Streptomyces hawaiiensis: one gene and its partner. The protein of the gene in region 1 interacts with the protein of each later gene in a pairwise test. Links are inferred from orthologs where the notes say so. Each region holds a gene or a part of one and is shown on either strand. Other genes may lie near its edges.

Region 1 (3,275 bases):
GCGGACGTTGCGCGTCCACTGGCTGGTGTCGCCGCGGTTGTCGATGCGGACGCCCAGGCCGCGGGAGAGGCGCATGTCGATCTGGCCGAGCACCACGTTCTGGACGTTGCGCAGGAAGATGCCGTACAGCGGGGTGCCGGTGAGCTTGAGGTTCTGCACCTCGACGTCGCGGGTGCCGCGCGAGTAGACCGGCGCCTGGTCGCCCGAGCCGCTGCCGGTGACGTTGATCGTGCCGCAGATATCGAGGACGGTGTAGCTCGGCAGCGAGATGCGGGAGCCCGCCGACACCGAACCCGAGCCGCGGACCACGACCCGTTCCTTCGATGTGCGCCCGGAGGAGAGACTGTTGACGGCCGCCTGGACGGCCGCGCGCATGTCGGTGCCGGTGTACACCGTGCTGCCGCCGCGCCGGGCGGTCCAGTTGCCGCCGCTCTGCACGGCCTCGGCCTGGTAGGAGCCGTCTCCGCAGGCCAGTGCTCGCGTGGGGGCGGCCGTGGCGGTGGCGGTCAGGGTGCCGGCGGCGGTGAGGAGGGCAGTGGCACCGGCGGCGGCCAGTAGTGCGGCTCTGCGTCCCATGGGGGGCCTCGGTTTCGTCGAACGTGGGGGAGTGTGCAAGCGCTTTCTGCGCGGCCGGGAGTCTGGCAAAGGGACGGCAAAGCGTCAATGGATGCGACACGGTTCGCGGATGAGGGCGATGTGGGAGGTGCGTGTGAAGGGGAGTGGCCCGGCGCTCCTACGGGAAACTCGACCGCATGCGTACTGCGTACAGCGTGGAGACGGTCCGGAACGCCGAACGGGAGCTGATGGCGCGGCTGCCGGAGGGGGCGCTGATGCAACGCGCCGCGGCGGGGCTCGCCGCGGCCTGCGCCGACCTGCTGGGGAGGGTGTACGGGAGCAGGGTCGTACTGCTGGTCGGCAGCGGCGACAACGGCGGTGACGCCCTGTACGCCGGGGCCCGGCTGGCCCGGCGCGGGGCCGGGGTCACGGCGGTGCTGCTCGCGCCGGAGCGGGCGCACGCGGCCGGGCTCGCGGCGCTGCGGCGGGCCGGGGGGCGGGTCGCGCGGGCCGGTGAGGGCGAGGCGTCGGCCGAGGGCGCGGACCTTGTCGTCGACGGGATCGTCGGGATCGGCGGGAAGGGCGGGCTGCGGCCGGAGGCGGTGCCGCTGGCCGCTGCCGCCGGGCGGTCGCGGGGGGCCGTCGTCGCCGTCGATCTGCCGAGCGGTGTCGACGCCGACACCGGGGAGGTGCGCGGGGTCGCCGTGCGGGCCGATCTGACCGTGACGTTCGGGACGCACAAGCCCGGGCTTCTGATCGATCCCGCGCGGGAGTACGCCGGGTCGGTGCGGCTGGTCGACATCGGACTGGAGCTGCCGGTCGAGCCGGAGCTGGAGGCGTTGCAGCACCACGATGTGGCTCGGATGCTGCCGGTGCCGCGGGCGGAGAGCGACAAGTACCGGCGGGGCGTGGTCGGGATCGCCGCCGGGTCGGCGCGGTATCCCGGGGCCGCCGTGCTCGCCGTCTCGGGGGCGCTGCGGGGCGGGGCCGGGGCCGTGCGGTACGTCGGGCCGGCCGGGGACGCGGTCATCGCGCGGTTTCCCGAGACGCTCGTGTCGGATCAGGGGCCGAAGCATGCCGGGCGGGTGCAGGCGTGGGTCGTCGGGCCGGGGGCCGGGGACGACGCGGCGACGGTGGGGGAGGTGCTGGCGGCGGACGTGCCGGTGCTGATCGACGCGGACGGGCTGCGGCTGGCGGACGCGGAGGTCGTGCGGGGGCGGCGGGCGCCGACGCTGATGACGCCGCATGCGGGGGAGGCGGCGGCGCTGCTGGGTGTGGAGCGGGGAGAGGTCGAAGGGGGCCGGCTGACCGCGGTGCGGGAGCTGGCGCGGCGGTACGGGGCGACCGTGCTGCTGAAGGGGTCCACGACGCTGGTGGCCGACTCGGGGGGCGGGGCGGTGCGGGTGAATCCGACGGGGACGGGGTGGCTGGCCACGGCCGGGAGCGGGGACGTGCTGTCCGGGCTGGGCGGGTCGTTGCTGGCGGCGGGGCTGTCCGCGGTGGATGCGGGGAGTGTGGGGGCGTATGTGCATGGGCTGGCCGGGCGGTTGGCGGCGGAGGGGGCGCCGGTGGGGGCGCATGACGTGGCCGACGCGGTTCCGGATGCTTGGCGGAATGTTCTGGGGTGAGGGGCGGGGCGGGGCTGATGGCGGGTGCGGTCCGGTGGGGGTTGCTGGGGGAGTGGGTCGCCCCCTCCGCCCCTTCCCGTCCCGAGTCCGGGGGCTGCCGCCCCCGGGCCCCCGCTTCGGCCTGAACGGCCTCGTCCTCGAACGCCGGACGGGCTGATAGGTGGCTGAGCGGTGTCGTCGGGTGCGCCCGTAGGGCTGGTGGGTGGCTGAGCGGTGTCGTCGGGTGCGCCGGTGTGGCTGATGCCTCCGGGTGACCCCCGCCGCGCGGCAACCCGGGGCCGGCCCGTGCCCCGGGCTTGTCTGGGCGCATGAGCCGCAGACGTACCGCCGGGCGGGTCCTCGCCCTTCTGCTCGCCGTTGTCGCCGCCGTGCCCCTGGGTGTCGCCTCCGCCGCTCCCGTGCCGCCGGCTCCCGGGCCCCCGGCCGAGCTGGTGCCCGGGGTCGCGCCGGGGCCCGCGCAGCCCTGGTCGCTCGACACGCCCGACCAGGCTCTGCCGCCCGTGGTGTACACGCCGTCCGCCGAGGAGGAAGCCGTCGAGCCGCGGAGCGCGGTGGCCGGGACGTACGCGCTCGTCGAGTACGTGCCGTTGGGTGAGGCGGTCGCGCGGGTGAGCTGCACCGCCAAGACGGGGCCGTACCAGCGGCAGGTCGAGCGGTGGCTCGGGCTGCGGGCCGACGGGAGGCAGTCGGCGGGCGACTGCCGGGTCATCCGGGCGTTCCAGGTGAAGCAGGGGATCAAGCCGGCCATGGGGTTCGCGGGACCGGTCACGTGGTCGCGGATGCGGTATCTGTCGGCCCGCCGGAATCCGAATGCCGCCGGGAACTGCCCGGTGCGGGCCCACCCCGTGGCGTGTGTGGACCTCAGCCGCCAGCTGATGTGGGTGCAGAAGGGCCGGCAGGTCGTGTTCGGGGCGGTGCCCATCCGCAGCGGGCGGGCCGGGTACCGGACCAGGGCCGGGTGGCACAAGGTCTACTGGCGGCACAAGAACCACTGGTCGACGCTGTACAACACGCCCATGCCGTACTCCCAGTTCTTCAGCGGCGGGCAGGCCTTCCACGGCGTCTACGGCTCCCTCCACACCGCTGTCGGCT
Region 2 (3,163 bases), 1.3 Mb from region 1 along the record:
AGCCCGACTGGGAGACGCCCTGGGGCCGTGGCCGTCCCGGCTGGCACCTGGAGTGCTCGGCGATGGCGCACAAGTACCTCGGCACCGCCTTCGACATCCACGGCGGCGGCCTGGACCTGGTCTTCCCGCACCATGAGAACGAGATCGCCCAGGCCAAGGCCTACGGCGACGACTTCGCGCGGTACTGGGTGCACAACGCCTGGGTCACCATGAGCGGCGAAAAGATGTCCAAGTCGCTCGGCAACTCGGTCCTGGTCAGCGAGATGGTCAAGCGCTGGCGTCCCATCGTGCTGCGCTACTACCTCGGCACCCCGCACTACCGCTCGATGATCGAGTACAGCGAGGAGGCGCTGCGCGAGGCCGAGTCGGCGTTCGCGCGGATCGAGGGCTTCGTGCAGCGCGTGGTGGAGAAGGCCGGCGTCGTCGAGCCCGCTCCCGAGGTGCCGCTCGCCTTCGCCGAGGCCATGGACGACGACCTGGGCGTACCGCAGGCACTCGCCGTGGTGCACACCACCGTCCGGCAGGGCAACAGCGCGCTGGCCGCCGACGACAAGGAAGCCGCCGTGGCCCGGCTCGCCGAGGTCCGCGCGATGCTCGGCGTGCTCGGCCTCGACCCGCTGGACGCCCGGTGGGCCGGGGAGAGCGACCGCGGCGACGACCTGCACGGTGTGGTCGACACGCTCGTCCGCATGGTCCTCGACCAGCGCGAGGCCGCCCGGGCCCGCAAGGACTGGCCCACCGCGGACGCCATCCGCGACCAGCTGAGCCAGTCCGGCCTGGTCATCGAGGACGGCCCGCAGGGACCGCGCTGGAGTCTCGGACCGCGCTGAGACAAGCCCCACGGGCTGATCGATTGTGCCGCCCGGGCCTTGGGGCGGCACACTGCACAGACATAACAGACGTACGTACGAATCACTTCACGGAGACGAGTAGCTCAATGGCCGCGAACAACCGCCGCATGTCCGGCAAGAAGGGCGCGCAGGTCGGCAGTGGCGGCCAGCGACGCCGGGGCCTCGAAGGCAAGGGCCCGACCCCGCCCGCCGAGATGCGCAAGGGGCACAAGAAGAACCGCATCGTCAACGCCAAGGCGAAGCAGGCCGTACGCCGGCCCGTGGCGCGCGGCCGCGGCGGCAAGGGCACGTCCGAGCTGGTCGTCGGACGCAACTCGGTCCTGGAGGCGCTGCGCGAGGGCGTCCCCGCCTCCACGCTCTACGTCCAGCAGTTCATCGACAACGACGAGCGGGTGCGCGAGGCCCTCCAGGTCGCCGCCGAGCGCGGCGGGATCAACCTCATGGAGGCCCCGCGTCCCGAGCTGGACCGGATGACCAACGGTCTCAACCACCAGGGCCTGGTCCTCCAGGTCCCGCCGTACGAGTACGCCCACCCCGAGGACCTGGCGTCCGCCGCCTACGACGGCGGTGAGGACCCGCTGATCGTCGCCCTGGACGGCGTCACCGACCCGCGCAACCTCGGCGCGGTCGTCCGCTCCGTGTCCGCCTTCGGCGGTCACGGCGTCGTCGTCCCCGAGCGCCGCGCGGCCGGTATGACGGCCGGTGCCTGGAAGACGTCCGCCGGCGCCGCGGCCCGCACCCCGGTCGCCCGCGCCACCAACCTCACCCGGGCCCTGGAGGCGTACAAGAAGGCCGGCATCGCGGTCGTCGGCCTGGCCGCCGACGGCGAGGCCGAGATCAGCGAGCTTCAGGCGCTGGACGGCCCGGTCGTCATCGTCGTCGGCAGCGAGGGCAAGGGGCTGTCCCGGCTGGTCGGGGAGACCTGCGACCACCGGGTGCGGATCCCGATGCCGGGCGGCGCCGAGTCGCTCAACGCCGGTGTGGCGGCGGGGATCGTGCTGTACGAGGCGGCCCGCCGACGGCGTTGAACAGGCGTCCGGAACTTCACCCGTACGGGGTAATTCCGGTGTCATCGGGGCGACGGGGACAAGCTTGACGGGGTCCGGACAGATCCGGCGGGTCAAAGCAGTGTCCTAACCCGACGTCACTCGGTTAGATGAGTGTGGACACCAGAACACCCCGCACACCCACGGGGGACCGCTCGTCGGGACTCGACGACGCTCCCGCGCTGAGCATGGTGAAGGTGCCGAGCGACCCGGCGCAGGTCATCGTCAACCACGCGAGCTTTCGCGTGCAGTTGGGCGTCTCGACGCGTCGCGTTCAGTCCCCCCGGGTCGCACGGCATCTGACCGCCACCGAGGACACCGCCCGCATGCCCCTCGCTAGGGGCGAGGCGGACGGGGTCACCGCCCGCCGCCGGCCCGTCGTCTGGAGCGGCAGATCCGCCCCCGACGACACCGGCGCGCACCGGCTTCTGCAAGCCGTGCGGCACGAGAGCGTCCGCCACACCGACGAGCCGGCCTCCGGCACCGGAGCCACCCAGGTCATCTCCCGCGTGGGCCCGGGCTACGACGGCCCCGGACACCAGGGTGCGGGTTACAGCGGCGCCGGCTACGAGGGCGCCGGCTACGAGAACGACCTCACCCAGACCGTCGAGACCCCGGTCGTCGGCCCCCAGCGCACCTACGAGCCCGCCGACGGCACCCGGCTGCTGCCGCCGATGCGCACCGTCGGCAGCGCCTACGACGAACCGGCCTATGAGGACGGCGAGTTCGAGGAGTCCGCCACCGGCGCGGACGACACCGGGCGCCGGGCCAAGCGGCACGGCGACGACCCGGCCCGGCACGCCTACTATCCGGGCCGCCGGATGAACCTCGGCGTCGTCCTGCTCCCGTTGCGCGTCTTCCTCGGCTTCATCTCCATCTACGCCGGCATGGGCAAGCTGTGCGACCCCGTCTACTTCGACGGCGGCAAGCGCGGCTCCATGGTCAAGTGGCTCAACACCCTGCACCCGTGGGAAGTCGCCGAGCCGCTGCGCCAGTTCGCCCTCGAGCACCCGGTCGGCGCCGGTCTGGTCATCGCCTTCGCGCAGGTCATCGTCGGCGTCCTGACGGTCCTGGGCTGCTGGCAGCGCGTCGCCGCGTGCCTGGGCGCCCTGCTGTCGGCCGCGCTGCTGGTCACGGTCAGCTGGAAGAGCGTCCCCGCCTACGAGACCCCCGACATCATCTACCTCGCCGCCTGGTCTCCGCTGATCATCGCCGGCGCCCCCGTCTACTCCGTCGACGGCCGCCTGGCCGGCAGTGCCTGGCGCC

The links.
Region 2: the proteins of CEB94_RS24525 (region 1) and rlmB interact in binary tests that used the Escherichia coli proteins (3 or more experiments, as listed by UniProt). The link is inferred for Streptomyces hawaiiensis from one-to-one orthologs.

The regions. Positions count from the first base shown.
Region 1 is NZ_CP021978.1:5,276,743-5,280,017, forward strand. What follows is about bases 1-2,967. They hold CEB94_RS24525 (NAD(P)H-hydrate dehydratase), read left to right. Parts: upstream 1-752; coding sequence 753-2,183; downstream 2,184-2,967. Other genes in these bases: CEB94_RS24520 (right-handed parallel beta-helix repeat-containing protein), read right to left, coding at 1-576; CEB94_RS24530 (L,D-transpeptidase), read left to right, coding at 2,492-2,967. Also shown: more of CEB94_RS24530, read left to right, coding at 2,968-3,275. UniProt on the Escherichia coli protein: Bifunctional enzyme that catalyzes the epimerization of the S- and R-forms of NAD(P)HX and the dehydration of the S-form of NAD(P)HX at the expense of ADP, which is converted to AMP.
Region 2 is NZ_CP021978.1:4,021,843-4,025,005, reverse strand. What follows is about bases 54-2,908. They hold rlmB (23S rRNA (guanosine(2251)-2'-O)-methyltransferase RlmB), read left to right. Parts: upstream 54-937; coding sequence 938-1,879; downstream 1,880-2,908. Other genes in these bases: CEB94_RS18375 (DoxX family protein), read left to right, coding at 2,008-2,908; cysS (cysteine--tRNA ligase), read left to right, coding at 54-830. In the rest of the region: more of cysS, read left to right, coding at 1-53; more of CEB94_RS18375, read left to right, coding at 2,909-3,163. UniProt on the Escherichia coli protein: Specifically methylates the ribose of guanosine 2251 in 23S rRNA.